Regions from separate parts of the Nocardia sp. NPDC004711 genome, predicted to be linked through region 1. Evidence: riboswitches for the same ligand, from Rfam matches in the RefSeq annotation. Region 1 holds a riboswitch; each other region holds the start of a gene.
What was found. A riboswitch is a leader RNA that binds a small molecule or an ion and turns the genes downstream of it on or off. The one in region 1 is predicted to bind S-adenosylmethionine.

Region 1 (10,349 bases):
CGAGCACGGGATCGAGCTTCTGGATCACCGAACTGTCGTTCAGCACCCCCTGCGCCGCCGAGGTGTCGTGTTTCAGAAGTCCTTGCGACAGCGCCATATCCGCGGGATTCCCGTCGTGCGCCCCGGCGGCGACGGTGTCCTGGAACCTGCGGTCCTTGCCCGCCTCCAGCAGTTGCGCGCGGATATTGGGTCCGAGCCGATCGAACAGGATCGACAGGAACACCGCGGCGCCGAGCGTGCCGCCGATCTGCCGGAAGAAGGTGGCGGCAGCGGTGGAGACGCCCATGTCCTTGGGCGGCAACGCATTCTGCAGCGCCACGATGAGCGGCTGCATGAGATTGCCCAGCCCGAAGCCCACGCACAGCATGAACAGCACCACGATCCAGAACGCCGTATCGGCCTTCAGGTAGTGCAGCAGGAACAGCCCGATGGTGATCATGGCCGAGCCCAGTAGCGTGTAGACGCGGTAGTGCCCGGTGCGCGAGATCAATTGCCCCGACACCACCGAGCCGATCATCATGCCCAGCACCATGGGGATCATCTGCAGCCCGCCCAGCATCGGGCCGGCACCCCGGTCGGCCTGCAGATACTGTGGCAGCAGCAGGATTCCGCCGAACATGCCCGCGCCCACCACGAACGAGATGACCACGCCGAGCGCGAAGATGCGGTTGGCGAAGATGCGCAGCGGGACGAGCGCGGCCTCTCCCAGCGCGGCTTCAACCAGGATGAAGGCGATCACCCCGAACGCGCCGATCAGGTAGCAGACGATGGATCGCGCACTGCCCCAGCCCCATTCGCGCCCCTGCTGGGCCACGATGAGCAGCGGGCTCATGGCGATGATGAGCGCCAGCGCACCCCAGTAGTCCACGCGGTCACGGGATTTCTCGCGTGGCGGCAGGCGCAGCACCCGGGTTACCACGACCAGGGTGAACAGGCCGATGGGCACGTTCACCAGGAACACCCAGCGCCAGCCCGCGATCCCGAGAATGCTGTGCTGTCCCGCGAACAGCCCGCCCAGCACCGGCCCGATCACACTCGAGGTACCGAACACGGCCAGGAAATACCCTTGGTACCTGGACCTTTCGCGCGGGCTCACGATGTCGCCCACGATGGTCAGCGCCAGCGACATGAGCCCGCCCGCGCCCAGCCCCTGCAGCGCCCGGAAGGCGGCCAGCTCGTACATGGACTGCGCGAAGGTGCACAGCAGCGAGCCGGTCACGAAGATGGTGATCGAGGCGAGGTAGAAGGGCTTGCGCCCGTACATGTCCGAGAGCTTGCCGTACAGCGGCGTGGCCAGGGTGGCGGTGATCAGATACGCGGTGGTCGCCCAGGCCTGCAGTGAATACCCGTTCAGATCGTCGGCGATGGTGCGGATCGCGGTGGACACGATGGTCTGATCGAGCGCCGCGAGCAGGATGCCCAGCAGCAGCCCGCTGAGGATCACCATTATTTCGCGATGAGTGAAGCCGCCCGCACCGGTCGACTCGCTCACCTCGGATGTAGCCATGACCAAACCTCCGGTCCCCCGCCCAAAACGATAGGCCGGGAACCGGAGGCATGGGGTCCTTTTACGAGGCCGGAACCCCTGGGGTCACTTGCCCTTGAACTCCGGGGGGCGCTTCTCGAAGACCGCCTGGATGGCCTCGGTGAGGTCCTCGGACGGCAGGAACGCCGAGTTCCAGGCCGATACGTAGCGCAGCCCGTCGGCGATCCTGCCGCGCTTGGGCTGGTCGAGGACGTCCTTGATGCCCTGCACCACCAGCGGCGGGTTGGCGGCGATCTCGCGCGCCATGGCGTGGGCGGCGTCCAGCACGGCCTGCTGGTCGGCGTGCACGTCGTTGATCAGGCCGATCTTCTCGGCGCGGGCCGCGTCGATGTCCTTGCCGGTGTAGGCGAGTTCACGCACGTGCCCCTCGCCGATGATGCCCGGCAGCCGGTGCAGCGAGCCGATGTCGGCGACGATGGCCACCTTGGCCTCGCGCAGGCTGAACTTGGCATCGGCGCTGGCCAGGCGGACATCCGCGGCGGCGATGAGGTCCAGTCCGCCGCCGATGCACCAGCCGGAGATCGCCGCGATGACCGGCTTGACGCAGTCGGCGACCGCGGTGACCGAGTCCTGCATGCTGCGCACGTGCTTGAGGAAGTCGGTGCGCGGCCCGGCGAGCGCCCGGTCGGCCAGCAGCGGCCCGAAGAGCGGGCTCATGGCCGGCAGGTCCAGGCCGTAGGAGAAGTGCGTGCCGGATCCGGTGAGCACGATGGCGCGGATGTCCGGGTCGGCGTCGAGTTCGCCGAAGATCAGCGGCAGTTCGCGCCAGAAGTCGGGGCCCATGGCATTGCCCTTGCCGGGACCGGTGAGCGTCACCTGGGCGATGTGGTCCTTGCTTTCGACCTCGAAAGCCTTCCAATCGGTCATCGGTCCAGCGTATCGGGGGTGCCGAGGGCGTGGCGGGCCGGTGTTAATCCTGTGCTAAATCTGCTGCGTCCCAGTGTTTTCGATCCGCTTTCCGGCGGACGATTAGCGGGTCCGCACAACTCGCCCATCCCGTGTGTGAGGTCTGGATGTTGATGCATCACGGAATCGGCCTCGACCGCTTCAATACGCTCCCCCGCCGCCGCGCGATTCATGCCCTGTACGAATGCTGCTGCAATGTCACCTGGGCCCAGAAGATCGCCGACGGCCGCCCGTACCCGGGCCACACCGCACTCCAGACGGCCGCCGCGGCGGAGCTGCGCGCCCTGTCCGCGATCGACCTGGAACGAGTCTTCGATTCCTGTGCGCACCAGTGGGTTTCGCAGCGCACCGCCGAGGAGCTGGCCCCGATCGTGCGCGACCGCCTCACCGAGCTGCTGGGCCCGGAGGAGGGCTATCCCGACTACTGATCCCCGGCACATCCACCGCAATCGCTCTACCCTGGTTGCCATGCGCAGGTCCCTGCCACCGGTCGCGTCGAAGGTCTCCGACACCTTGATCGCGCGCGGCCATCACGGGGTGATCATCACCCAGCCCAGTCCCACCCACACCGCGCAGGAAGCCGCCGACGCGCTCGGCGTGACAGTAGGGGCGATCACCAAATCGCTGGTCTTCCTGCTCGACGACGATCCGGTGCTGCTGCTGGTGTCCGGCGCGCACCAGGTGCATCTGAGCCGCACGGGGGAGCGCCTCGAGGGCACGCTCTCCCGGGCGCCCGCGGCCATGGTCCGCGAGGTGACCGGGCAGCCCATCGGGGGTGTCGCCCCGCTCGGGCACCCCACCAATCTGCCGACCTTCGTCGACACCGCGTTGTCGCAGTATCAGGAGTTGTGGGCCGCAGGCGGGCATCCGAACACGCTGTTCCGCACCACCTTCGGGGAATTGGTCCGGATCACCGCGGGCCTGGCCATCGACGTGGACTGAGCACCACCTACCGGCGCGGACCGGGCAATTTCTTACAGGGTGGAATAACCGGGCGCTCGACCACGTAGTTTCGTGACGTGAGCGATTCCCCGACGCCCGGCACCGAGCTACACGTGCCCGACGATCTGAGCGGCATTACCGCGCAGCAGTACCGCGCCGCCATGCGGCACTATCCGGCCGGGGTCACCATCGTCACGCTCGAGTCCGACCAGGGTCCGGTGGGCTTCACCGCCACCTCGTTCGCCTCGCTCTCCGCACAGCCGCCGCTCATCTCGTTCAATATCGCCGAGACTTCCTCCAGCATCGAGGCCATGCTGCGGGCCGAATCGCTGGTGGTGCATTTCCTCGGCGAGCATCAGAAGCATCTGGCCCAGCGGTTCAGCCGGGCCGCCGAGGAGCGTTTTACCGACCGGTCCCTATGGACGACGCTCGGCAGCGGCGAACCCGTCCTGCACGGCACGCCCATCTGGGTCCGCGCCACGGTCCATCAGCTCCTCCCGATCGGCGACCACACCCTGGTCATCGGCCTGGTCACCCAGGTGCACGACAACACCGAGAACTCCCCGGCGGTCGGCCCGCTGGTGTATTACAACGGCGCGTACCACCGCGCCGAGATCGCCGACTGACTCGGGCGCCGACTCAGGCCGCGGCCGAGGCCGCCGTGCCGATGCCCAGCGCCGCCAGGATCGCCGCGCTCGCCTGCTCCAGCCGGACCCGGACGCGCGGCCGTCGCAGCAACTCCACCGCCCGCGCGGCCGCCACCGCCAGCAGGATCATTTCGATTGCCGCGATACTGGATTCGATGGCTCCGAGCGTGAGCGTGTCGAGGAATGTCACCCGGGTCAGGAACTGCGGCAGCACCGCGAGGTAGAACAATCCCACCTTCGGATTGAAGACACACGACAGCAATCCGGCAGCGAAGGCCGAGCGGAGCGACGCCGGCGCACCCTGCGCCACCGCGACATCCGCCCCGCCGGGCCCGCGCCGATGCGCCAGCAGCGCCCGAACGCCCAGGTACACCAGGTAGATTCCGCCGATCACCTTGAGCGTGCGATACGCGGTCGCCGACTGCTCCAGCAGCGCCGCGACCCCGGCCGCGACCACGGTGGCCCACACGATCCCGCCGAACGCCGAGCCCACTGCCGCCGCGATTCCGGATCGCGATCCGGCCATCGAGAATCGCAGTACCAGAAAGGTATCCGGCCCCGGCGTGAGCGCGAGCAGCACACACAACCCCACGAAACTCAGTAGCAGCGGAAAACTCATGCCCTCCATGGCAACCCATCACCGCGGACCGGCGCAAGGGTGAGATCGCTGACCCTGCCCCCGACGAACAGGGTCAACGACGCACCGCGGAAATGACGAAGGCCGCCGCCCCTGTCGATCAACGGGGGTCGGCGACCTTCGGGGTTGCGAGTTTCAGTTCCGCGCGCTGAATTCCGCACCCAGCTCACGGAACAGATCAGTGTTCATCGTGAACGCCAGTCGCGCCTCGTCGAGTACGCGATCGACCTCGGGGCCGTCGAGGGGAAGCTGGTCGAGGGCCTCGCGGTAGTCGCGCTTGAACGCGGCCGGGTTGGCGATGTCCTCGAAGACGTAGAACCGCACGCCGTCGCCCTTCTTGGGCAGGTTCCACAGCTTCTCGGCGGTACCGCGAATGACCTGACCGCCGGAGAGATCGCCCAGGTAGCGGGTGTAGTGGTGGACGACATAGCCGGCCGGCCAGTCGTCCGCGCACTCCTCGATGCGGGCGGCGTAGGCGGTGGTGGCGGGCAGTGCGGTCAGTTCATCGCGCCAGTTCGCGCCGCCGAGGTGGGCCAGGTCGGCCTCCAGCGCGGCCAGCCGCGCCAGTTCCGGCTTGACGAACGGACCCGCGACCGGGTCGGAAGCCAGTGCGGCGGAGCGCTTTTCGAGGGCGGCGTAGACGAACCAGAGCTGGGCGGTGTACCGGTAGAAGGCCTCCACCCCGAGCTGCCCGCCGAGCATGTCGCGCATGAACGTGGAGTGTTCCGCCTCGTTGTGCTGCTGCTCGGTCGCGGTGCGAATGAGCGTCGAGAACGGGGTGCTGGTCTCCAGCATGGTCGGGCTCCTCGTGGTCAACTCGGGGGCACACCACTTTGGCTACCCTAACTTCGACACCGACCATACGCCCCAGCAACGTTCGCGCGATTCGAACTTTGCGGCCCACCCGATCCAACTTTCGGACGATTTTTCCGATACGGTCGTGTGCGAGTCACAACGATGGGTCGGCCGGCGGGAGACTCCCGTTCGGACAGCGATCGCCTTCCGAACCGCTGACGATCAGCGCCGACCCGATCCCCTATCCTCCAGACGATCGCGGCCCACCGATGACGATGCCGCGCCTACCGCGGTTCCGAGTTGCCCATCATGACCCACGTAGGAGGACCGAGCATGGGCGTTTTCAGGTATCGGGTAGCGCATGCGCTGGGATTTCGCCCATGGGAAGCAGCGGCCCGGCAGCGCGATGTATCCCGCATACTGGCCGCCGAATTCGACCAGGAGCAGGCGGGAGCACAGCCGCCCGCCGGGACCGCCTTGGATCTCGGCTGCGGCACCGGCGGGCACGCCGTGGAACTGGCCCGCCGCGGCTGGCGGGTCACCGGGGTCGACATCGTGCCGAAGGCGATCCGGCTCGCTACCAGACGCGCCCGCGCCGCCGGCGTCGATGCCCGCTTCCTGGAAGGCGATATCACCGCCCTCCCGGCCGAGGTCGGCACGGGATACCGGCTGATTCTGGACTTCGGTGTCTTCCACGGCCTCACCGACCCCGAACGGCACACCATGGGCCGGCAGGTGGACATCGCCGCCGCCGCAGACGCAACCCTGCTCATGGTCGCATTCGAACTGGGCCGCCATGGCCCACTGCCACGCGGCGCCGCACCGGCAGACATCACGGCCGCATTCCCAGGTTGGACCATCATCGAAGACGTGCCCATGCTGAAGGTGGCGGCCAGGATGGTCCACCTCTATCGGCTGCGCCGCACCGGGGCTTTATCGCAAGCATGAGAGCCGCACCGGGGCTTTATCGCAAGCATGAGAAGGGTGCAGGTGCCTCCGAAGCCGACACCCCGGGCTCGGACAGTGGCGGAAACCGAGGCGCCGTCGGCCTTGGACCGGTCGCTATCCAGGGTCCTCACGAACGAACGCGGATGACCGTCTTTCCCTTGCGTCGCTCGGTGGGGTTGAAGGCGGCGACGGCGTCGTCGAGGGTCGCAACCGTGCCGATGTTCGTCCGCACTCGTCCGTCGCGCACCCGCTGGGCGATCTCACCGAGTTGGGTGCGGTCGGATACGACGACGAAGTCGATCGCCAGTCCGCGGGCGGGTCGCGCCTCGGGCGGCCCGGTGACGGTCACCAGCGTTCCTCCGGCTCGAACGAGATCCGCCGACCGCTTCTGGATGTCTCCGCCGATGACATCGAAGACCAGATCGACTCCGCCGATGTCGTCCAGAGAGTCGTTCTGAAGGTCGACGAACTCGTGCGCCCCGAAGTCGAGCGCGGTCTGCCGGCCGGCCGCGCGCCCGGTGCCGATGACGTAGGCGCCGGCCTCACGTGCGAGCTGGGCTGCCATCGACCCGACTACGCCGGCTGCACCGTGCACGAGGACGCTCTGCCCCGCCTGAAGCCGGCCGTGCTCGAACAGCCCCTGCCAGGCGGTCAAGCCCGCCATCGTGACGCCCGCGCCCACCGTGAAGTCGATGTCGCCCGGCAGCGGCGCGAGATTACGTGCCTCGACGACCACGTACTCCGCCAGCGTGCCGTCACGAGTCCAGTCCGTCAGCCCGAACACCCGCTGCCCCACCGACAGGCCGGTGGTGCCATAGCCGAGAGCGCTGACCACCCCGGCCAGCTCGTGCCCGGGGATCGACGGCGTCCGGTCCCGGCCGAGCCGATCGACCCAGGTCGAGGGCCACTCCAACTCATCCCCGGTGAATCCCGACGCATGAACCTCGACGATGACATCGCCGTAGCTCGCGCCCGAGAGGCTCGCGAACCTCGCCGCATCCGGATCGGGCCGCTCCACCAACGTCATCCCGGCCGTTCCAGCGGCCCGGTCCGTCACCACGATCGCCTTCATGTGAATACCTCCCTGTATCCAGGCCGTGCGGCCACGTGGTCGGGAAGATCCGGAAGAACCGAACTTGCAGCAGACGCCCCGCGGCGCGACATCGTGCGAACTGCACATCACACGCGCGGGCGCAGCCCATGCTACCTGCGCCGATGGGCCTGCGGACGCGCTTGGAGCACCAGGTGGGGACGGCCGGAGGCCGGCCGCTCCATACTGCCCGGGAACCCGGTGAGATCCGGTTATCCCCAACCTGATTGGCACCCCTGCCCTCTGGAAGGCGGCTGCGAGTCACAACGGTCGCGCCGTTCGTCACACCGACCGGCGACGCTCCAGCATGTCGTGCGCAGCCTGCCCGCCGCGTGGCGGTCGATCGCGCGCCGACCCGCCGGGCGACGCCTACTGCGCTCGGGCATGAGCCGAGAGGGAGTCGGCGCCTGGGAGAGCCTCACCTGCCGCAAACGGTATTTCGACGATTGGACCGGAGCTGCGATCGCCCACGGCATCGAGGCGATCGTGGTACTCGGCGCGGGACTCGACACCAAGGCGTACCCGATTGGCGGCGCCCGCCGGACTTCCCGCCTTCGAAGTGGATCTGCCGATCAACATCGCCCAGAAGCGGAAGCGAATAGCATTGCCCGACAGCGTGACTCAGGTCTCGATCGACTTCGAAACCGATGACCTCGGCACCGCGCTGACCGAGCACGGCTACCGCACCGACGCGAGGACCCTCTCCCTCTGGGAGGGCGTCACGCAGTACCTGACCGAACCCGCTGTGCGCGACACCTTTTCAGCTCTCGCCGAGGCCCCCACCGGCAGCGAGCTCATCTTCAGCTACATCCGGCAGGACTTTCTGGACGGCACCAACCTCCAGGGCTGCGCCGCCACCTACCGCAGATTCGTGGCGCGGCAACGACTCTGGACCTTCGGTATGCTTCCGGACCAGGTCCCGGCACTGCTGGCCGACCACGGTTGGTGCGAGGTCGAGCAAGCGGGCGGACCGGAGTACACCGCGAGCTATCTCGACCCGATCGGGCGCGACGTCCGGGTGCCCGACCTGGAACGCTGCGGGGCGGCCCGCAAATCGTGACGGCGGCCGCCACGACCGGGCGGGGTTGACAAGCCCGCGAGCCGTCTGCCAGTCTCTGCAATCAGGTCATGAGTACCAGCGCGAAGCCCCGGCTTGCTGGTCGGCAACCCTCCTCCGCGGTGGGGTGCTCCGGGTGACGACCGGGCCGACGCCCGACCGGGCGCGGCAAGCGCGGACTCTCGATCGATTTCTCTTTTCCCGATCGCGCGTCCATGAATCCGACGGGATTTCGTGATGACTGCTTTCGCCGACCAGACCTGTGCCGCCCTCGCCGATGTCTCCGGCTGTGACCTGCGGGTCCCGCTGGTCCAGGGCGGGACGGCCGGCTACGCCAACTTCGACTACGCCGCCAGCGCACCCGCATTGCGGCAGGTCACCGACCGGGTCTCGGATCTGCTGCCCTACTACGCCAGCGTGCACCGCGGCGCGGGTTACGCCTCCCGGGTCTCCACCGACTGCTACGAGTCGGCCCGCGGTTCGGTCGCCCGCTTCCTGAACGCGGCCGAGGACCAGGTGGTGGTGTTCACCCGCAACACCACCGACTCACTGAACCTGCTCGCCGCCTGCGTGCCCGGCGACACCGTGGTGCTGGACGTCGAGCACCACGCCAACCTGCTGCCCTGGACCCGGCGCGGCCGCCGGGTGGTTCCGGTCGCGGATACCATCGAGGAGACCATCCAGCGGCTGGTCGCCGAGCTGTGCTCGAAACCCGCTGCGCTGCTGGCGGTTACGGGCGCCTCCAATGTGACCGGCGAACTGCTGCCGCTGGAGCGGCTGGCCTGGATCGCCCACCAGTGCGGCACCCGCATCCTGGTGGACGCCGCCCAGCTGGCCCCGCACCGCCGAATCGACCTGCGCACCACCGGCATCGACTACCTGGCCTTCTCCGGTCACAAGACCTATGCCCCGTTCGGCGCGGGCGTGCTGGCCGGCCGCCGGGACTGGCTGGACGCGGCCGAGCCCTACCTGGCCGGCGGCGGCGCGGTGCGCTCGGTGAGCACCGAGAGCGTCGAATGGGCTCCCGCCCCGCAGCGCCACGAGGCCGGTTCCCCGAACGTGCTGGGCGTCGCCGCCCTGGCCGCGGCCTGCGACACCCTCGCCGAGCTGGACGAGACCACCGTGCTCGAGCATGAGCAGTACCTCACCCATCGCCTGCGCTACGGCCTGAAAACCGTTCCGGGCGTGAACTTCCTGCGGATCTGGCGCGACAGCACCGACGCGGTCGGCATTGTCGCCTTCACCGTCGACGGCTTCGAGCCCGGCCAGGTGGCCGCCTACCTCTCCGCCGAGCACGGCATCGGGGTGCGCGACGGCCGCTTCTGCGCTCACCCGCTGCTGTCCCGCCTCGGTGTCGATGCCGCCCTGCGCGCCAGCATCGGCCTGGGCACCACCGCCGCCGACGTCGACCGCCTCGTCGAGGCCATCGCGACCCTGGTGGCGCACGGCCCGGCGTGGAATTACGCCCGCACCGAAGGACATTGGAACCCGGTCCCCGAGACCCGCCCCTTCGGCAGTTCGGCCGAGGGCGGGTCTGCCTGCGGTTTCTGAATCGGCCGGGAAACGGTCAGGGCACCATGTAGCGGGCCGCGAGCACCTCGACGAGTGGATCGTCGTCGGCCACCGCCTCGAGCGCATCGAGGTCGCCCAGGACCGAGAGCTGCCGGGTGTCCTCCTGATCGGGGTCCGGCGGCCCATCCTCCTCGAGCTGCCGTATCAGCTTCTGCCGCACGCGCTCCTTCAGCGAATCGCTCATACGCAGAGCATGCCCCGCCTAAACC
Region 2 (10,349 bases), on a different contig from region 1:
CGAGCGGCCCCACCCCGCCCTGCGGCGCGGCGGCGGCCAGCAGCGCGTCGCTCACCCGCGCGGAGAACTCGGTGAGCAGCTCACCGCGCACCCGGGCCGGGCTGGGGTCGGTCGGCTCCATGCAGACGCCGCCGACCTGCGCGGCATCCAGCGGCCGCCGGGTGTCCAGCACCGCACCCGGAATCTCGTCGAACAACCGCAGCGGACCGGTGACCGCGCCCAGCGCGACCACGTCCACGGCCACCATGGTCCGGCCGCGCAGCATCTCGGGAATCTCTGGAAACGGCGGGAATTGCAGGAGAGTCAGCCAAAGGCTCAGTCCCTCTTCGGCTTCCGCGGTGGCCTGCCGGAAGGCCGCGACGACCGCCTCGGTCCGCTCGGCCGGCCACAGGATGCGTCCGCCGAAAAGCTCGGTCGCGTCGAACAATTCGAATTCCATGCCGGTCACCAGCGCGAAATCGCCACCGCCGCCGCGCAGTGCCCAGAACAGGTCGGGCTCGGAGTCCGCGGTCACCCGGCGCTGATCGCCGTCCGCGGTCACCACCTCCAGCGCTCGCACCGCGTGCGCGGCGTAGCCGCGGCTGCGCGCGAACCAGCCGATACCGCCGCCCAGCGTGTACCCGGTCACCCCGACCACGGCGGAACTGCCGCAGGCCCCGGCCAATCCGTGCGCGGCGGCCCGCTCCAGCACCGGCTGCCAGGCCACCCCCGCCTGCACCCGCGCCACCCGCGCCGCGACGTCGATCTCGATCCCGTCCAGCGCCCGGGTCGTCACCAGCACGGTCCGGTCCGCCGCCGTGGCGGGGCTGTGCCCGGTCGCCCGCGTGCTCAGCGGCAGTTCGGCCGCCGCCGCGAACCGCACCAGCGCCGCGGCGTCCGCCGCGTCCGCGACCTCCACCACCGCCGAAACCCGCTGCCGCACGGCGAGATTCCACGGGGTGCTCGCCTGTTCGAAACCCTCGTCGCCGGGTACCAGCACCCGGCCCCGCACCACAGTGCGCAGCTCGCCACCGATCGCCGTCATCGCTCGCTCCTCCTTCGCCGCCGCGCGTACCGCGGCCGAACCCCGTCTGTCACAGGGGTATTGACCGTCCGGCCGGGTGCGTTAACCCGTTGGCACGCGGCCATGCTGGCAAGGACCGTGTGAACGTTTCGTGATCACGGCCGGGACAACCCCGGAAACAGTTCGGGCACCCGCCCACCCACCGGTTCCGGTGGGGGCAGGTGCCCGTGTGGCGCGGTGGATGGTCCTGGCCGGGACTGTGGTCCCGGCCGCCATCTTCACCGCTTCGCGCTGTTCACGTTCGTCGGCGCGTGGGAGCTTGCGCTCCTGGGGTTTCAGGGGTGGCCCCTGAACAACCTCTTGCCCTTGGGGTTTCAGGGGCTTGCCCCTGAGAGTCCCGAGAGTGGGGAACTTCTTTTCTAGCGCAGCTCGCGAGCCAGGTTGGCGTCCAGCACGCCGAGGAACTCCTCGGTGGTCAGGTAGCCCTGGTCGCCACCGACCAGCAGCGCGAGGTCCTTGGTCATCTGACCGGACTCGACCGTCTGGATGACGACATCCTCGAGCGTCTGGGCGAAGCCGATCACCTCGGGGGTGTTGTCCAGCTTGCCGCGGTGGGCCAGGCCACGCGTCCACGCGAAGATCGAGGCGATCGGGTTGGTGGAGGTGGGCTTGCCCTGCTGGTGCTGACGGTAGTGCCGGGTCACGGTGCCGTGCGCCGCCTCGGCCTCACAGGTGCGGCCGTCCGGGGTGAGCAGCACGGAGGTCATCAGACCCAGCGAGCCGAAGCCCTGCGCCACGGTGTCGGACTGCACGTCGCCGTCATAGTTCTTGCAGGCCCAGACGTAGCCGCCCTCCCACTTGAGCGCGGAGGCGACCATGTCGTCGATCAGGCGGTGCTCGTAGGTGAGACCGGCCGCGTCGAACTCGTCCTTGAACTCGGTCTCGTACACCTCCTGGAAGGTGTCCTTGAACATGCCGTCGTAGGCCTTGAGGATGGTGTTCTTGGTCGACATGTACACCGGGTAGTTCTGCTGCAGGCCGTAGTTCAGCGAGGCCCGCGCGAAGTCCCGGATCGAGTCCTTGAAGTTGTACATGCCCATGATCACGCCGCCGTCTTCCGGCATGCGGACGACCTCGTGCTGGATCGGCTCGGAGCCGTCCTCCGGCGTGAAGGTCAGGGTGACGGTGCCCGCCTGGTGCACCTTGAAATCGGTGGCGCGGTACTGGTCACCGAAGGCGTGGCGGCCGATGATGATCGGCTTGGTCCAGCCCGGAACCAGACGCGGCACATTGGAGATGATGATCGGCGCGCGGAAGATGGTGCCGCCGAGGATGTTGCGGATGGTGCCGTTCGGCGACCGCCACATCTTCTTCAGACCGAACTCCGTGACGCGGGCCTCATCGGGGGTGATCGTCGCGCACTTCACACCCACGCCGTGTTTCTTGATGGCGTTGGCGGCGTCGATGGTCACCTGATCATCGGTCTTGTCGCGATACTCGATGCCGAGGTCGTAATACTCGAGGTTCACATCGAGATACGGGTTGATCAGTTTGTCCTTGATGAACTGCCAGATGATCCGGGTCATCTCGTCGCCATCGAGTTCGACGACGGTCCCTTCAACCTTGATCTTGGACATGGATCTTCGTGTCCTCCTAGGAAGGTGGTGCTCCCATTGCACGGCCGGTGAGCACCGCTTGTAGCGGACCCCAGCTGTTCAACAGACAACGTATACGCATGGCGCTCGGCACGGGACCTGTGGTGCCAAGTCCACGTACGCTGTGGCGTCAAGCAAGACAAGCGTACTGCTGCTATCGATCTCACCGCTCGGGTGGCCCCCGCTGTGCGGGATTCAGTGCGGTTACCGATAAGTAGCTTTTCGCGTGACTTTACGCACTTTCCAGGATGCGAAAACCCGCGGCCCGCGGCAACCCCAAACCCGCGGACCGCGGGATATATGTTGCCGCGACCCGCGGGTGAATAGTCGGTGGGTCAGACGCCCACGTGCACGTGCTCGGAACCTTCGAGCAGATTCTCCGGCTTGTCCCGCACCATGAACGCGATGATCGGAATGGTCACCAGGAAGAATCCCGCGCCGATCAGGAACGCGATGTCATAGGAATGAATCGCGGCCCGGGCCATCACGTGGTCGACGCCCGGATTGTTCTTCGCGAACCGCTCGGCCACCTGCACCGCGATCGTCGACAGCAGCGCGGTGCCGATCGCGCCGCCCACCTGCTGCGCGGCATTGAGCAGCGCACTCGCGACACCGGAGTCACGCTCCTCGACCTGATGTAGCGCCGTGGTCTGCATGGCCACGAACAGCCCGCCCATGCCGAGCGCGATAAGAATCACTGCCGGCAGCACGCCCCCGGCATAGCTGTCCCCGAAGCTCAGCCGCGACAGATACAGCAGCCCGGCCATGCCCAGCACCGAACCGGTGATCATCAGCGGCCGCGGCCCGATCCGCGGCAGCAACCCGCTCGCGACGCCCGCGGAGACGACGATGCCGATCGGGAAGGGCAGGAACGCCACCCCCGCCTTCAGCGCCGACCAGCCCAGCGTGATCTGGAAGTAGTAGCTCATGTTGATGAACATGGCGAACATGGCGATCGGCAGCAGCAGCGCCACCAGGAACGAGCCGCCCCGGTTGATCTCCCCCGGAATACGCAGCGGCAGTAGCGGATTCGAGGACCGCCGCTCGATGGCGACGAAGGCGGCGAGCAGCGCGACGCCCGCGATCAGCAGGGCCAGGGTGGTGCTCGCGGTCCAGCCGTCCGAGGCCGCGCGGCTGAAGCCGTAGACCACCGAGACCAGGCCGAGCGTGGCGGTCACCGCGCCGGGCAGGTCGTAGCCGCCGGTGCGCGGCGCGGGCACGTCCCGGACCACGAAGGCGAGCGCACCGAGGAAGGCGATCAGCGCGATCGGGGTGTTGACCAGCAGGCACCAGCGCCAGTTGGCGTATTCGGTGAGCGCGCCGCCCACGATCAGGCCGATGGCCGCGCCACCCGCGGACACACCCGCGAAGACGCCGAACGCGCGAGCGCGCTCTTTGGCCTCGGTGAAGGTGACCGACACCAGTGACAGCGCGGCCGGCGCGAGCAGGGCGGCGAACGCGCCCTGCAGCCCGCGCCCGGCGAAGAGTTCCGCGCCGTTCTGCGCGAGCCCGGCCAGCGCCGACGCCCCGGCGAAGCCGACCAGGCCGATCAGGAACATGCGGCGGCGGCCCAGGTAGTCGGCGAGGCGGCCGCCGAGCAGCAGCAGGCCGCCGAAGATCAGCGTGTAGGCGGTGAGCACCCATTGCCGGTCGCCGTCGCTGATGCCCAGGTCACGCTGGGCGAACGGCATGGAGATGGTGACGATGGTGGCGTCCAGCACCACCATCAGCTGGGCCATGGCGAGTACGCCCAGGGCCCACCAGCGCGCGGCTCCGCGCTGGTCCGAGCTGTGTGATCGGTCTTCGAGTGTTTCTGTCGCGGCGGTCATGTCGTCTCCTCACGGACGGTCCGGGACACCCTCGACAATCTTGACCCTCAAGGCCAATTGACGTCAAGAGAAATTTGTCGTGCTGCGACATTTGGCATAATGGGACGTGAGAAGCGCCCGAACCCCTACCATGGAGGTATGTCGGAGTTGTCAACTCACCTCGGTGTGATCGCACGTCACCGGCCGGGCCTGCGTGAGCGGAAGAAGGAACAGACCCGGGCGCGGATCATCGACGTCGCCCTGCGGCTGTGCGACGCCCAGGGCTTCGACGCCACCACCGTGGAACAGATCGCCGACGAGGCCGACGTCTCGCCGCGCACCGTGAACCGGTACTTCGACAGCAAGGAAGACATCGTCATCGCGCCCATCGCCGACTGGGCGCGGGCACACGCGGACGCGCTGCGCGAGCAGCCGAGCACCGGCAACGAGCTGAAAGCGCTGCTGGACAGCTTCCTGTCCATTGTGGACCGCGTCGTCGACCACGACGAACCGCTGCCCTTCCGCTGGTTCCAGCAGATGCAGCGCATCATCCGGTCCACCGCCGCGGTGCGGGCGTGCAGCATGGCCGCCACCGAGAACAAGACCGAGCAGACCGCGCAGGTGCTGGCCGAACGCCTCGGCACCACCGTCGCGGATCTGCGAGTTCGGCTGCTGCTCGGCACCTTCCACGCCATCATGCGGGCCGGCACCGAATCGGACTCCGATTCCGGCTTCGCCGACGAGCGTCTGATCGAGTCACCGCGCAGCATGGCGGAGGCCGTGGTCGGCGCGTATCACGAATTCGTGCGCACCTGCGCGGGGCCCGCTGTGGCCAGCCCCACTTCCGAAACAGCGGCGTCCGCCCGCTAGAATCGCGCAACAGGTCAAGAGCATCAGCGTTAAGGCCCCGGCTTGCTGATCGGCAACCCTCCAGCTGCGGTGGGGTGCTCCGGGTGCAGACCCGGCGTTCGAAGGCCGAACGCAAGCGCAACTAGGAGGTCTACCGAAATGTGTTGTTGTCGAAGCCCATTCGCCTCTCGGTAACGTCAAACTTCCGCCATTCGGCGACCTTGTTTTTGGAGCAGAACACATGAGTGACTCGACCGCGCCCGCGGCCGTCTCGGCTGACGGCACCCTGGATCCGGCCGGCTGGTCCTTCGAGACCAAGCAGATTCACGCCGGACAGGCTCCCGATCCGGCCACCGGAGCCCGCGCCCTGCCCATCTACCAGACCACCTCCTACGCCTTCCGCGACACCGATCACGCCGCCGCGCTGTTCGGGCTCGCCGAGCCGGGCAATATCTACACCCGCATCATGAACCCCACCCAGGACGCGGTGGAGCAGCGCATCGCCGCGCTCGAGGGCGGTGTGGCCGCGCTGCTGCTGGCCTCCGGTCAGGCCGCGGAAACCTACGCGATCCTGAATCTGGCGCAGGCCGGCGACCACATCGTGGCCAGCCCGCACCTGTACGGCGGCACCTACAACCTGCTGCACTACTCGCTGCCCAAGCTGGGCATCGAGGTCAGCTTCGTCGAGGATCCGGACGATCTCGAGCAGTGGCGCACGGCCGTGCGGCCCAACACCAAGGCGTTCTACGGCGAGACCGTCGCCAATCCGAGCAGCTCGGTGCTCGACATCCCCGGCATCGCCGAGGTCGCGCACGCGGCGGGCGTGCCGCTGATCGTGGACAACACCGTCGCCACGCCGTACCTGATCCAGCCGCTGCGACTGGGCGCGGACATCGTCGTGCACTCGGCCACCAAATACCTGGGCGGGCACGGCTCCGCGGTCGCGGGCGTGATCGTGGACGGCGGCAACTTCGACTGGACCGTGCGGGACGCGGCGGGTGAGTCCCGCTTCCCGGGTTTCACCACCCCGGATCCCAGCTACCACGGCGCCGTGTTCGCCGATCTCGGCGCACCGGCCTACGCGCTCAAGGCGCGGGTGCAGTTGCTGCGCGATCTGGGTGCGGCGGTGTCGCCGTTCAACGCCTTCCTCATCGCGCAGGGCATCGAGACGCTGAGCCTGCGCGTCGAACGGCACGTGGCCAATGCCCAGGCCGTGGCCGAGTTCCTGACCGAGCAGCCCGGCGTCGAGAAGGTCTACTACGCAGGACTGCCCAGCTCCCCGTGGTTCGAGCGGGGCAAACAGCTGGCGCCCAAGGGTGTCGGCGCCATCGTCTCCTTCGAGCTGGCCGGCGGCGTGGACGCCGGCAAGAAGTTCGTGGAGGCGCTGGTGCTGCACAGCCATGTCGCTAACATCGGGGACGTGCGCTCGCTCGTCATCCATCCGGCCTCCACCACGCATTCCCAGCTGACGCCCGCCGAGCAACTGGCTTCCGGTGTCACACCTGGTCTGGTCCGGCTGGCCGTGGGTATCGAGGGGATCGGTGACATCCTGGCGGATCTGCGCGCCGGACTGACGGCGGCGGCAAATTGACCGTGAACATCGAATCGAACACGTCCCGGCACGCGGCGGAGCTGCTGCTGCCGCCGCCCGACGGGACGCTCGGCAGCATTGCCATCGGGGATGTCGAGCTCGAGACCGGAGCCGTCATTCCCGATGTCACGCTGGCTGTGCAGCGGTGGGGCGAACTATCGGCGAACGCGGACAACGTGGTGCTCGTGGAGCACGCGCTGACCGGTGATTCGCACGTGGTGGGCCCCGCCGACGTGCACCACGGCCAGGCCGGCTGGTGGGACGGCATCGTGGGCCCCGGCGCGCCGGTGGACACCCACGAGTGGTGCGTCATCGCCACCAATGTGCTCGGCGGATGTAAGGGCAGCACCGGGCCGTCCTCGCTGGCGGCGGACGGAAAGCCTTGGGGCGCACGATTTCCCGAGATCTCCATCCGCGATCAGGTGACCGCCGAGATCACGCTGTTCGACCTGCTCGGCATCGACCGCCTGGCCGCCGTGGTGGGCGGCTCCATGGGCGGCATGCGGGTGCTGGAATGGATGATCGCCCGGCCCGAACGGGTTGGGGCGGCCCTGGTGCTGGCGGTCGGCCCGCGCGGCACCGCCGACCAGATCGGCACCCAGACCACCCAGATCGCGGCCATCACGGCCGATCCGGACTGGCAGGGTGGCAACTACCACGGCACCGGGCGCGCCCCGATGACCGGCATGGGCGTCGCCCGGCGCATCGCGCACCTGACCTATCGCACCGAGTTCGAGCTCGACCACCGCTTCGAGAACCATGCCCAGGGCGACGAGGACCCGTGGGCGGGTGGGCGTTACGCGGTGGAGAGCTATCTGGAGTACCAGGCCGACAAGCTGATCTCGCGGTTCGACCCGGCCACCTACGTGCTGCTCACCGAGGCTATGAACCGCCACGACGTGGGCCGTGGCCGCGGCGGTGTCGTGGCGGCGCTGGGGTCCACGCCGGTGCCGTGCGTGGTCGGCGGGGTGGACTCGGATCGACTGTATCCGCTGCGTACCCAGCAGGAGCTGGCCGATCTGCTGCCGGGTTCCAAAGGGCTGGAGATCATCCGGTCCCGGGACGGTCACGACGGGTTCCTGACCGAGACCGAGGCGGTCGGCAAGCTCATGCTGGAGACGATGGACCTGGCCCGCGCCCAGCGCGAGTCGGACCGCTGAAACAACGCTGCCCGTCCGCTGCATCTCCGCTGCCTCACCGGAGGCGCGTTACCTCGCGTATCGTGTCCGTTTCACGCGAATTGCCGTGACGCGCTTCCGGTTTCGCGCACATGACACCTCCGTAACCGACGGCCCGGAATACGTGTGCGCAAGGCTCGGCACCCGTAATGTATTCAGGCATGACCGCCGCATTCGATGACATGGATCTACGCGATCTCGTCGATCTGCTCTCCGAGGACGAGCAGCGTGAACTTCGCCCGGCCATACTCCGTGTCCTGCACAGACTCCCGGACCAGGAAGTGTTGCGCCGTGAACTCGGCCGCCGCATAACCTCGGTCTAGCAATCCCCCAGCGCCGCGGGTTCGCGGCCACCCTCCGATCGAACATTCAGTGCCGCGACTCCGGTCGCGGCCCCGACCTCGGCGCGGTCTAGGTGACGCCGAGGCTGCTGATGGTCGCGGCCAGTGCGATGATCGCGCCGCCCAGCACCGTCAGCCAGGCGACGTCGAAACCCTTGCTGCGCACGGCGAGCAGACCGGCCCGGTCGGTCGGCAGAATCAGCCGCAGTGCCGCCGCCAGCAGCGTCCCGCCGCCGAAGAAGAAGGTGCCGCGCCGCCAGCGGTCCCAGGCCAGGAAGACCACGGCCACCACCAGCACCACCGCTACCAGCAGTATGGGCAGATTGCCCCGGACGAACTCCCCCGCACGACTGCTACGGCTCTCGGGTGCGGCATGGGCTGGAGTCACCGGACGAGCTTATCCGGCCCTCTGCGATGCTGGAGCCCGTGTTCCATCTCGTGTTCTTCGAACCTCGCATCCCTCCGAATACCGGCAATGCCATTCGGCTGGCGGCCGGCACCGGCTGCGAACTGCACCTGATCGAACCGCTCGGCTTCGACCTATCCGAGCCGAAGCTACGCCGGGCCGGGTTGGACTACCACGACCTGGCCGTCGTCACCGTGCACAAGAGTCTCGCCGCCGCGTGGGATGCCATTCGGCCCGAGCGGGTCTTCGCCTTCACCGCGACGGCCACCACCCACAGCACCGATGTCGCCTATCGCTCGGGCGATGTGCTGCTCTTCGGGCCCGAGCCGACCGGGTTGCCCGAGGAGGTGCTCGCCGATCCCCGCGTCACCGAGCAGCTGCGCATCCCGATGCTGCCGGGCCGGCGCTCGATGAATCTGTCCAATGCCGCGGCCGTCGCCGTGTACGAGGCCTGGCGGCAGCTGGGTTTTCCGGGCGCGGTCTGAGTCTCCGGGATCAGTCGTCGATTTCGAAGCGCTTGAAGCGGGAGGTCGCGCCGCCGGTCAGGCGGACCGCGGATTTGGGGACGCCGTAGTGGGCGGCCAGCAGCTCGATGGCTGCCTTGTTGGCCTTGCCCTCCACCGCCGGGGCGCGGACGTACAGCTGCAGCGCGCCATCGTCGAGGATCTCGACCAGGGGCCCCTTCTTGCTGCCGGGTTTGATGGTCGCCCGGACCACTGTCGACACGCCGCACTCCCTTCCCGCGCCCGACCCCATTGTCGCGGAGGGGGTCCGGGTCAACGGGCGGGGCCTGCGATACAGCGCACAGACTCGAGGGCAGCGATCGAGGCGGGGACGTCGTAGTGTCGCAGGCGATGCCGCGGCGGCAGGAAGGTCGCCCGGGAAGGAAAGTTCAGATGGTCAAGCGTTTGCTGTTGCTGCTGTCGGCGGTGGCGGGGGTGATCCTGCTGGCGACGGGTACGGCCGCGGCCGGGCCGGTCACCGTTCACGACGATTCCAAGGTGCTCGATGTCACCAAGGTGACGAATGCCGCGCTGCAGCTGACGGATCCGGTACAGATCTTCACCACCGAGAAGTACTCCGACGATCGGGCCAAATTCGACACGGAGACCCAGACCCACGTCAAGAATCCGACCGACGTGGTGCTGGCCGTCAATACCAAGACCAAGTGGCTGACCATCCGCACCGGCGCGAATTCCCACATCCGCGACACCACGCCCGCGGGGACCGCCTTCGGAAACGCGCTCGGCAGCGGCGATTACACGGGTGCGACCATCGCGGCGCTGGGCGCCTTGAAGACGGCCGCCGATCAGGCCGCGCCCACCAGCGTCAAGGCCGGCAACCCGGCCCCCGCGCACCAGCCCGCCGCCAAGCCCGAGAGCAAGAGCAGCGGCTGGGGCTGGCTGGGCCTGCTGTGCCCGATCCTGGTCATCGGCGGCATCGTCGCGGCGGTCGTCGCGTTCCTCCGCCGTCGCCGCGGCACCCCGCCGCCGCCCGCCCCGTTCGGCGGCGGTGGTT
Region 3 (10,349 bases), on a different contig from region 1:
CGGAGACCTGTTCCCGGGCCTGCCCGGAGGCGGGGCAGGAAGCCTTCTGTTCCAGCCCGAGGGCCAGCTTGCCGAAGTGGTGTTTCTCGATCTCGTTGAGCCGCAACGCCTCCGCGAGGGCGGCCAGCACGGCGGTGGAGGGGTTGGTGTCGCGTCCCTGCTCGAGGCGGGCCAGGTAGTCTGCGCTGACACCGGCGAGCGCGGCCACCTCCTCGCGGCGCAGGCCGGGTGTGCGCCGTCGCCGGCCGGCGGGCAGTCCGACGTCCTCGGGCTGCAGTTGTGCGCGGCGGGCGATCAGGAACTCGGCGAATTCGGAACGGGACACCCTTTCCATACTGCCTGGTCCTGGTTCCGTTATCCGCGCCCTGGCAGTCCCCGGATAACCACGGTGTGGATAAGCGGACCGGAGTCCACTTAGACTGGTTGACATGACGACTTCCGAGCAGACCACCCTCGCCCCCGGCTCCTGGACCCTGGACGCCGCTCACTCCTCGGTCAACTTCACCGTGAAGCACCTGGGCATCTCCAAGGTCCGCGGCCGCTTCAACCGCTTCGAGACCGGCTTCGTGGTCAACGAGGCCGGCGAGGCCGCCATCGAGGCCACCATCTACTTCGATTCCTTCGACACCGGCAACGAGATGCGCGACGGCCACGTCCGCAGCGCCGACATCCTCGATGTCGCCAACCGCCCGCACCTGACCTTCCGCGTCCCCGAGCCCGTCGCTCTGAGCGCGGAGTTCGAGGTCACCGGTGAGGCCACCATCGGCGGCATCACCAAGCCCGTCACCCTCGAGGTCGAGTGGGGCGGCGTGCAGGTCTTCCCGCAGGACAACAAGGAGCACGCCGGCTTCACCGCCGCCGGCACCATCAAGCGCAGCGAGTTCGACGTCGCCCCGGGCATGCCCAACGCCATGCTGAGCGACAAGATCGCCATCGAGCTCGACATCCAGCTCGTCGCCCCGTAAGTCCGGGAGCTACCCGCCGCATCGGAAAAGTCAACGCCCCCGGTGGAATTCCACAGGGGGCGTTCGGCCGTGCGCGGAAGGTCAGTCCGCCCAGACCGTTTCGATCGGGGTGCCCTCGTTCGGCGGCGGGGTCGGGATGCCCGCCGGCGTGCGCGAGAAGCGCGGGGCCGGGGCGTGCTGCACGACGCCGTCGATATCGATCAGGCCGGTGCGGGCCTGGATGTGCGGATTCTGTTCGGCCTCGGTGAAAGTCAGGACCGGGGTGGTGCAGGCGTCGGTGTGTTCGAAGATCGCCCACCACTCGTCGCGGGTCTTGGTCTTGAACTTCTCGGTGAACAGCTTGCGCAGCTGGTCCTGGCCGTTGGGGTCGAGCTGGTTGGGCAGGCCCTCGGGCGAGATCTCCAGGCCCTGCAGCAGTTCCGCGTAGAACTGGGGCTCGATGCAGCCCACGGCCATGTACTTGCCGTCGGAGGTCTCGTAGGTGTCGTAGAAGGCCATGCCGGTGTCGAGCAGGTTGGTGCCGCGTTCGTCGGACCACAGGCCGACGCCCTTCATGCCCCAGATCATGTGTGAGAGCGCGAGTGCGCCATCGATCATGGCGGCGTCGATGACCTGGCCCTTGCCGGAGTTCTGGCGTTCCACCAGCGCGGCCAGAATGCCGAAGACCAGGAACATGGAACCGCCGCCGAAGTCGCCGACCATGTTCAGCGGCGGCACGGGGCGTTCGCCCTTGCGGCCGATGGCGTTCAGCACACCGGTGAGCGAGATGTAGTTGATGTCGTGTCCGGCGCGGTCGGCCATCGGGCCGTACTGGCCCCAGCCGGTCATGCGGCCGTAGACCAGGCGCGGATTGCGTTCCAGCGCCGCGTCGGGGCCCAGTCCCATGCGCTCGGTGACGCCGGGCCGGAAGCCCTCGAGCAGCACGTCGGCCTTCTCGATGAGCCCGAGCACCTGCTCGATGTCGGCGGGATCCTTCAGGTTCGCCTCGACGATGGTGCGGCCGCGCCACTGCGGACGCTCCATGAAGCCGGGCAGCATGCCGGGCCGCTGCACCCGCACCACGTCGGCGCCGAGGTCGGCGAGCAGCAGTGCCGCGTGCGGACCGGGGCCGATGCCGGCCAGTTCAACAACCCGGATGCCCGCGAGCGGGCCCTGCTTGGCGGTGGATGGAGTGCTCACGCCCTACCTCGGTTCGTCGTCGAATCCTGCGCACCGGCTCACACACCGGTGTTGACGGTATGACAATAACGCGAAGTCTCCGCGGCCCTCACAGGGTGGCCCGTTGCGTCAGCGATCGATGATCGGCAGCGGCAGGGTGGGCGGGGGCGGGGGTCCGGGAAGCTCCGAGCGCGGCAGCCGCAGGGTGGGCGCTTCGCCCGCGGCCCGGCGCATGGTCGGGTTCGGGTCCTCGAACAGGCGTTCCTTGGCGGGCAGCCCGTAGAACGCGCGGGCATTGTCCTCGAGCACCCGGTGCAGATCGGTGCCCACGGCGTCGGCGAGCAGCGAGATGTCGGCGTCGCGGAACGGCCGTCCGGCCCGGGTGCCGGGCAGGTCGGTGCCGAACATCAGGGCCTCGGGGTTGACGGTGTGGATCTTGCGCAGCGCCGAGCCCACATTCATCGCCACCCGCCCGAAGCCGGAGGCCTTCACCTTGGCCCCGCGGTCGACCAGGTTGAGCAGGTAGGGCAGGCAGTCGTCGGACATGCCCAGATGGTCGATCGACAGCTTGGGCAGCTTGGTGATGACCGGTTCCAGCGAGCCCAGCATGGACCCGTCGATGTAGAGCTCCACATGCCAGCCGGCCAGTTCGTAGGCCCGCAGCGCCAGCATGGTGAGCCCGACGATGTCGCCGCCCGCGCGCTTGAGATTGAACCGGATGGCCCGCACTCCGGCCCGGTTCAGCTCGAGGATCTCGTCGTCGGTGGCGTCCACGTGCAGATTGGTGACACCGACCCAGCCCTCGCCGAGTTCGGCGAGGGCGGCCAGCAGATAGCTCTGATCGGTGCCCTGGAACGACCCGCTGACCAGGGCGCCACCGTCGATATCGAAGCGGGACATGCGCTTGCGATAAGCGGCGATGGTGTACGGGTCGGGCAGGTAGCCCTCGTTCTCGACCAGCGGGAACCGCGGATCGAAGATGTGGAGATGGGCATCGAACACGTGATCAGCATGCCTCAGAACGGTGACATGTGTGGACAACCTTGTCCGGCAGCCGGATTGGCGCTGGTCAGGAAACCTTGCCGGGTTCGGAGGCGGCGAGCATCTCGTCGCGCTCGACGACCTTGACCCGCTCGCGGCCCTGCGGCTCGCCCAGGGCGCGCTCGTGCGCGTCGAGGCGGTACCAGCCGGCCCAGGTGGTGAACGGGATGCCCCTGTGCTCGAGGAATTCGGTGACCGCCTCCAGCTCCGGCCGCGCGGCCGGGGTGAAGTTCGCGGCGTCGTCGAGCAGGCAGGCGATGGTCTCGTTGGCGTCACCCTTGGTGTGGCCGATGAGGCCGACCGGGCCGCGCTTGATCCAGCCGGTCACGTAGGTAGCGGGCATGTAGCGAGCCGCGCCGTCGGCGTCCTCGTCGACGAGCACGCGCCCGGCCTCGTTGGGCACGGTGCCGGCCTGGTCGTCGAAGGGCAGCAGCGGGATGTTCTGCGACAGGTAGCCGACCGCGCGGTACACGGCCTGGATGTCCCAGTCCTTGAATTCGCCGGTGCCCTTGCAGTTTCCGGTGCCGTCGAGCTGGGTGCGCTCGGTGCGCAGGCCCACGACCTTGCCGTCGGCGCCGAGGATCTCCGACGGGTTCTCGAAGAAGTGCAGGAACAGCTTGTGCGGGCGGTCGCCGACATCGCGGATGGCCCACTGCTCCAACGTATTGCAGATCATGTCGACCTGCTTGGAGTGGCGGCGCGCGGCCTCGGAACCCTCGTCGTAGTCGATGTCCTCGGGGTCGACGATGACCTCGATGGTCGGGGAGTGGTCGAGTTCGCGCAGTTCGAGCGGGGTGAACTTGGCCTGGGCGGGCCCGCGGCGGCCGAAGACGTGGACCTCGAGGGCCTTGTTGTCCTGCAGGCCCTCGTAGACGTTCGGCGGGATCTCGGTGGGCAGCAGTTCGTCGCCGGTCTTGGCGAGCACGCGGGCCACGTCGAGGGCGACGTTGCCGACGCCGAGGACGGCGACCTTCTCCGCGTCCAGCGGCCAGGTGCGCGGCACGTCCGGGTGGCCGTCGTACCAGGACACGAAGTCGGCGGCGCCGTAGGAGCCGTCGAGGTCGATGCCCGGCACCTCGAGGGCGCGGTCGGCGTTGGCGCCGGTGGAGAAGATGACGGCGTCGTAGAACTGACGCAGGTCCTCGAGGGTGATGTCGACGCCGTAGTCGATATTGCCCAGCAGGCGGACCTGCGGCTTGTCGAGGACCTTGTGCAGGGCGGTGATGATGCCCTTGATGCGCGGGTGGTCGGGCGCGACGCCGTAGCGGATGAGGCCGAAGGGCGCGGGCATGCGCTCGTAGAGGTCGATGCTCACCTCGGCATCGGACTTCATCAAGGCATCGGCGGCGTAAATACCGGCCGGGCCTGCGCCCACGATCGCAATGCGTAGCGGGCGGGTCGCTGCACTCTGTTCGGTCATTCTTCCGCGCACCCTTTGGGTCGAAACTAACTTGTCGTCAAAACTCAGCCGTCGTTCTTAGCTTAGGCTAAGTTGACGCCCTGGCTTCGGTGACCGCCGTTGGCCCCCGACGCTGCAGCGTTGCTGCGTAGTCTTGCTATTCCCGCGCCTGGGGCGGAAATTCTGCTGATTCTATCGATGGCGCACGAGGCCCTTCACGCGCAGGGCCGTGAACTGTGGGAATGCCGAGGCCCGAACCGTGGGAACGCCGTGCCGGGCGCACGGCGGCGACCAGGCATGATCTACCCATGAGCGACGCCGAGGAGACAGCCGGGGAGACAGCGGTTCCGATCGATCAGAACGAGGCCCGCAGCATGTGGCCGTTCCTGGTCGCGGCGAGCGTCATCGCGGTCGTGATCCTGGGCATCGTGATCGCGACGCTGGTCTCGCCGGTTGAGAAGAATGTCACAGATTCCGATCGGCTCGCGGTGGCCGCGGGCAACTTCATCAAGTCCCGTAGCGAGACCGGCAAGTACGATCCGACCCTGTCCTGCAAGGGATTCGACGAGAATGCCTCGCCGCTCAAGGGCGCGGCCGCGACCGGGGCGACCGTCACGTTCGACAAGCTGGCCGACCCGGCCGTCGACGGCGAGAAGGCCACGGCGCAGGTCACTTTCACGGTCTCCGGCGCCCAGACCACCTCGACCTGGCACTTCACCCGGGAGAATTCCCGCTGGTTGGTCTGCAATTCCTGACAACGGCCGAAGTCGCGGCCGGGGTTTGACAGTGGGGCCGTTTTTTCGGCACTCTCAACCCAGGTCATGAGTACCAGCGTCAAGCCCCGGCTGGCTGGTCGGCAACCCTCCTCCGCGGCGGGGTGCTCCGGGTGACGACCTGGCCTCGCATCGGACAGCGGTGCGGCAAGTGCGGATTCACAGGAGGTACAAGTGAGCTACGCGGGTGACATCACGCCGAAGCAGGCGTGGGAACTGTTGCGGGACAACCCCGATGCGGTGCTGGTGGATGTGCGCACCGAAGCCGAGTGGCGGTTCGTCGGGGTGCCCGACACCAGCGGCATCGGCCGGCCGACCGCGCTGATCGAGTGGGTGGACGTCTCCGGCACGCCCAATGCCCGTTTCACCGATCAGCTGAAGCAGGCGCTCGGCGATCGCGGCCAGGACTCGGTCGCGCCGGTCATCTTCATCTGCCGCTCCGGACAGCGCTCCATCGGCGCGGCCACCGCCGCCACCACCCTCGGCATCGCCCCGGCCTTCAATGTGGTCGACGGCTTCGAGGGTGCGCTCGACGGTCAGGGGCATCGCGGCGGCACCGGCTGGCGGGCCGACGGCCTGCCCTGGCGTCAGTCATGAGTTTCGTGTCCGGCCGGATCGCAGGGAGGCAATCATGATCACCGGTGGTTCCTTCGACAAACCGCTCCCCGAGGGCGTCGGCCCCGCTACGCAGGCCGTGCGCGGCGGCACCCGGCGCTCGGGCTTCGACGAGACCTCCGAGGCGCTGTTCCTCAATTCGGGTTTCGTCTACGAGAGCGCCGAGGCGGCCGAGGCGTCCTTCACCGGCGATATCGAGCACTTCGTCTACTCCCGCTACGGCAACCCGACGGTCGCCATGTTCGAGGAGCGGCTGCGCCTGATCGACGGCGCGGAGGCCTGTTTCGCGACGGCCTCCGGCATGTCGGCGGTGTTCACCGCGCTGGGCGCGCTGCTCGCCGCGGGTGACCGCCTGGTGGCGGCACGCAGCCTGTTCGGCTCCTGCTTCGTGGTGGCCAACGAGATCCTGCCGCGCTGGGGCGTGGAGACCGTCTTCGTCGACGGCGAGGATCTGGACCAGTGGGAGCAGGCGCTGTCGGTGCCGACCCAGGCCGTCTTCTTCGAGACCCCCTCCAACCCCATGCAGACCCTCACCGATGTGCGCGCGGTCTCCGATCTCGCGCACGCGGCGGGCGCGAAGGTGGTGCTGGACAACGTCTTCGCCACCCCGCTGCTACAGCGCGGCTTCGACCTGGGCGCGGACATCACCGTGTACTCGGGCACCAAGCACATCGACGGGCAGGGCCGCGTCCTCGGCGGCGCGATCCTCGGACCGCAGGACTACATCGACGGCCCGGTGAAGAACCTGATGCGCCACACCGGTCCGGCGCTGAGCCCCTTCAATGCGTGGACGCTGCTCAAGGGTCTGGAGACCATGCCGCTGCGCCTGCGCCAGTCGGTGGACTCCGCGCTGAAGATCGCCGGGTTCCTGGAGACCCATCCCGCGGTGGCGTGGGTGAAGTACCCGTTCCTGTCCTCGCACCCGCAGTACGAGCTGGCCAAGCGTCAGATGTCCGGCGGCGGCACGGTGATCACCTTCGAGCTGAAGGCGTCGGAGAACGAGGCCAAGAAGCGCGCTTTCGAGGTGCTCAACCGCCTGCGCATCGTCGACATCTCCAACAACCTCGGCGATGCGAAGACGCTGATCACGCATCCGGCCACCACCACCCACCGGGCGATGGGCCCGGAAGGTCGTGCGGCCGTGGGGATCACCGATGGCGTGCTCCGCATCTCGATCGGACTCGAGGATGTGGAGGACCTGCTCAATGACCTGGACCAGGCGCTGAGCTGATCCGACGAGTATTCGAAAAGGGCCGGAACCCACTGGGTTCCGGCCCTTTTCGTGCTCAGGGGCCGACGGGGATTCGGAAGCAGCCCTTAGAGCCGTCGAGCCTTGTTTGACAGCATGCTGTCAAACATGACAGCATGCTGTCATGATGAAAACAGTCCACATGGCCGTGTACGACACCTTCTCGGACTGGGAGGTCGGGCATGCGACCGCACACATCAATCGCGAACTCTGGCACCGCGAGCCGGGAACCTGGCAGGTGAAGACGGTCGCCCTCGGCGCCGCGCCGATCACCTCGATGGGCGGCATGCGGGTCCTGCCCGATCTGGTCCTCGATGAGCTGAAGCCCGCCGACAGCGCCATGCTGATCCTGCCGGGACTCGAAACCGAGCAGCATCCCGAGACGCCGGCGGCCTTCGCGCGCAAGGCCCGGGAGTTTCTGGCGGCCGGGGTGCCGGTGGCGGCGATCTGCGGCGCGACGTTCGGGCTGGCGCAGGAGGGCCTGCTGGACGATCGGCGGCACACCAGCAATGACGCGGGATATCTTGCCTACAGCGGATATTCGGGTGGCGAGCACTATGTGCAGGCGACCGCGGTCACCGACGGTGACCTGATCACCGCGACCGGCACCCGACCGGTCGATTTCGCCCGCGAGATCTTCGCGCGCCTGGGTATCTACGAGCCGCACGTGCTGGAGTCCTGGTACCGGCTGTACGGAGACAATGATCCCGCGGGCTTCTACGCGTTGTTCGAGTACGAGCAGCAGCGCGCGGCGGCCGCGCAATGACCCGCACCGCGCAGCAGCTGTTCGGGGCGGCGGCCGTCACCTCGTTCAAGCTGAACGGCCAATTCCTCTCGATCGCAGAGGAATTGGCCAAGCCGTCCGGGATCACGGTCGCGTGGTGGCAGGTGCTCGGCGCGATTCTGCACGAACCGCTCCCGGTGGCCGGTATCGCCCGCGAAATGGGTATCACCCGCCAGAGCGTGCAGCGCATCGCGGATGTGCTGGCGGACAAGGGATTCGTGGAATACCGCCCCAATCCGGCGCATCGGCGCGCGAAGCTGGTGGCCATCACCGAGGCGGGTCACGACGCGGTGCGGCGGATCGACCCACAGCACGCGGCCATGGCGAAACGGCTTGTGGCGCAGCTGGGTATCGAGCAGCTCGCCCACATCGTGGACGCGCTGACGACCCTGTCGGGCGCCCTCGACGCGCTCGAGGGCGACGCGACGGGCATGGCCTGACTACAGCGCGAACGGGTCCTTGGTCTTGCCGACCAGGGCGGCCACCGACGGCAGGATGGTGGTCGGGCGGTACGGGAACTGCTCGACCAGGGCCGGGGTGGAGATGCCGGTGGTGACCAGGATGGTCCGCATGCCCGCCTCCAGGCCCGAGATGACGTCGGTGTCCATCCGGTCGCCGATCATGACGGTGGACTGGGAGTGGGCACCGATGCGGCGCAACGCCGATCGCATCATCAGTGGGTTGGGTTTACCGACGTAGTAGGGCTTGCGGCCGGTGGCCTCGGTGATGAGGGCGGCGACGGAGCCGGTGGCCGGAAGGATGCCTTCGCGGGACGGGCCGGTGGCGTCCGGGTTGGTGGCGATGAAGCGCGCGCCCGCGGAGATCAGCCGGATGGCGGTGGTGATGGCTTCGAAAGAGTAGGTGCGGGTTTCACCGAGCACCACGTAGTCCGGGTCGGAATCGGTGAGAACGTAACCGATTTCGTGCAGCGCGGTCGTGAGGCCGGATTCGCCGACCACGTAGGCGGTGCCGCCTGGGCGCTGGTCGTTGAGGAAGGTCGCGGTGGCGAGGGCGGAGGTCCAGATGGACTCGACCGGAATATCGAGGCCGGTGTGCCTGAGCCGGGCCTGCAGGTCGCGCGCGGTGTAGATCGAATTGTTGGTGAGCACCAGGAACGGAATGTCGTTGTCGCGCAGTTCGGCGAGGAACTGATCGGCCCCGGGCACCATGTGATTCTCGTGCACGAGGACGCCGTCCATGTCGGTCAGATAGGAGAGGATCGGTTCAGCGCTCGAGTTGGTCACGCGCACATTCTCCGCTATCCCGGAACCGAACGCTCATATATTCCTGCTCTTGCCGACCGCCCGACCGGTTTTATCCCCGGAATACCGTCCGCCCACCCGGGGTTCGATCCCTTGGGTGTGACCCCTGCCGCACCGCGTTTCACCGCTGACCTATCGTGCGAAGTAGGACCGTTCGCGATGCCCGGTGTCGCGGCGGTCGTGCGGGAGGTTGGCCCGCACAGCTCGAGCGCAGCAAGGCGACAGGAGTGCCCAGGTGAAAGACCTCAAGCTCGGTTACAAGGCGTCCGCGGAACAGTTCGGCCCGCGCGAACTGGTGGAGCTCGCGGTGGAAGCGGAGGCGCACGGCCTCGACAGCGCCACCGTCTCCGACCATTTCCAGCCGTGGCGGCACAATGGCGGGCACGCCCCGTTCTCGCTGGCCTTCCTGGCCGCGGTGGGCGAGCGCACCAAGCGCATTCAGCTCGGCACCTCGGTGCTGACCCCGACTTTCCGCTACAACCCCGCGGTCATCGCGCAGGCGTTCGCCACCATGGGCTGCCTGTACCCGGATCGCATCATGCTCGGCGTCGGCTCGGGTGAGGCGCTGAACGAGATCGCCACCGGATTCCAGGGCGAATGGCCTGAGTTCAAGGAGCGTTTCGCGCGCCTGCGCGAGTCCGTGGATCTCATGCGCGCCCTGTGGACGGGCGAGCGGATCGACTTCGACGGCCAGTACTACAAGACCGTCGGCGCCTCGATCTACGACGTGCCCAAGGGCGGCATCCCGGTCTACATCGCCGCGGGCGGCCCGCTGGTGGCCCGCTATGCCGGCCGCGCCGGTGACGGTTTCATCTGCACCTCCGGCAAGGGCATGGATCTCTACACCGAGAAGCTGATGCCCGCCGTCGCGGAGGGCGCCGCCAAGGCCGGCCGCTCCGTCGACGACATCGACCGCATGATCGAGATCAAGATCTCCTACGACACCGATCCCGTTCTGGCACTGGAGAACACCCGCTTCTGGGCCCCGCTCTCGCTGACCGCGGAGCAGAAGCACTCCATCACCGATCCCATCGAGATGGAGGCGGCCGCCGACGCGCTGCCGATCGAGCAGATCGCCAAGCGCTGGATCGTGGCCAGCGATC

Region 2: another riboswitch for S-adenosylmethionine. It lies ahead of ACWEKS_RS02550 (bifunctional o-acetylhomoserine/o-acetylserine sulfhydrylase); the one in region 1 lies ahead of ACWEKS_RS09720 (aminotransferase class V-fold PLP-dependent enzyme).
Region 3: another riboswitch for S-adenosylmethionine. It lies ahead of ACWEKS_RS20765 (rhodanese-like domain-containing protein); the one in region 1 lies ahead of ACWEKS_RS09720 (aminotransferase class V-fold PLP-dependent enzyme).

Annotation. Positions count from the first base shown of each region.
Region 1 is NZ_JBSGCB010000008.1:59,798-70,146, forward strand. Features, by position in the region: gene ACWEKS_RS09665 (MDR family MFS transporter) at 1-1,507, opposite strand, end outside; gene ACWEKS_RS09670 (crotonase/enoyl-CoA hydratase family protein) at 1,592-2,413, opposite strand; gene ACWEKS_RS09675 (2-oxo-4-hydroxy-4-carboxy-5-ureidoimidazoline decarboxylase) at 2,566-2,880, shown strand; gene ACWEKS_RS09680 (YbaK/EbsC family protein) at 2,921-3,394, shown strand; gene ACWEKS_RS09685 (flavin reductase family protein) at 3,472-4,020, shown strand; gene ACWEKS_RS09690 (LysE family translocator) at 4,034-4,660, opposite strand; gene ACWEKS_RS09695 (biliverdin-producing heme oxygenase) at 4,814-5,473, opposite strand; gene ACWEKS_RS09700 (class I SAM-dependent methyltransferase) at 5,807-6,421, shown strand; gene ACWEKS_RS09705 (NADP-dependent oxidoreductase) at 6,549-7,493, opposite strand; partial or broken gene ACWEKS_RS09710 (class I SAM-dependent methyltransferase) at 7,824-8,015, shown strand; gene ACWEKS_RS09715 (class I SAM-dependent methyltransferase) at 8,038-8,571, shown strand; SAM riboswitch class IV at 8,636-8,749, shown strand; gene ACWEKS_RS09720 (aminotransferase class V-fold PLP-dependent enzyme) at 8,806-10,119, shown strand; gene ACWEKS_RS09725 (hypothetical protein) at 10,136-10,324, opposite strand; gene ACWEKS_RS09730 (DUF2752 domain-containing protein) at 10,343-10,349, opposite strand, start outside.
Region 2 is NZ_JBSGCB010000002.1:212,395-222,743, reverse strand. Features, by position in the region: gene ACWEKS_RS02570 (FAD-binding oxidoreductase) at 1-1,024, opposite strand, end outside; gene ACWEKS_RS02565 (NADP-dependent isocitrate dehydrogenase) at 1,423-2,640, opposite strand; gene ACWEKS_RS02560 (MFS transporter) at 2,994-4,487, opposite strand; gene ACWEKS_RS02555 (TetR/AcrR family transcriptional regulator) at 4,626-5,336, shown strand; SAM riboswitch class IV at 5,349-5,460, shown strand; gene ACWEKS_RS02550 (bifunctional o-acetylhomoserine/o-acetylserine sulfhydrylase) at 5,557-6,906, shown strand; gene metX (homoserine O-acetyltransferase MetX) at 6,948-8,066, shown strand; gene ACWEKS_RS02540 (hypothetical protein) at 8,246-8,407, shown strand; gene ACWEKS_RS02535 (DUF3017 domain-containing protein) at 8,496-8,813, opposite strand; gene ACWEKS_RS02530 (tRNA (cytidine(34)-2'-O)-methyltransferase) at 8,852-9,316, shown strand; gene ACWEKS_RS02525 (DUF167 domain-containing protein) at 9,327-9,587, opposite strand; gene ACWEKS_RS02520 (hypothetical protein) at 9,728-10,349, shown strand, end outside.
Region 3 is NZ_JBSGCB010000019.1:73,164-83,512, forward strand. Features, by position in the region: gene ACWEKS_RS20735 (MmyB family transcriptional regulator) at 1-325, opposite strand, end outside; gene ACWEKS_RS20740 (YceI family protein) at 429-965, shown strand; gene ACWEKS_RS20745 (CaiB/BaiF CoA transferase family protein) at 1,047-2,144, opposite strand; gene ACWEKS_RS20750 (amidohydrolase family protein) at 2,253-3,125, opposite strand; gene ACWEKS_RS20755 (FAD-dependent oxidoreductase) at 3,193-4,584, opposite strand; gene ACWEKS_RS20760 (Rv0361 family membrane protein) at 4,872-5,318, shown strand; SAM riboswitch class IV at 5,381-5,496, shown strand; gene ACWEKS_RS20765 (rhodanese-like domain-containing protein) at 5,511-5,933, shown strand; gene ACWEKS_RS20770 (O-succinylhomoserine sulfhydrylase) at 5,968-7,182, shown strand; gene ACWEKS_RS20775 (type 1 glutamine amidotransferase family protein) at 7,328-7,966, shown strand; gene ACWEKS_RS20780 (MarR family winged helix-turn-helix transcriptional regulator) at 7,963-8,424, shown strand; gene ACWEKS_RS20785 (HAD-IIA family hydrolase) at 8,425-9,183, opposite strand; gene fgd (glucose-6-phosphate dehydrogenase (coenzyme-F420)) at 9,482-10,349, shown strand, end outside.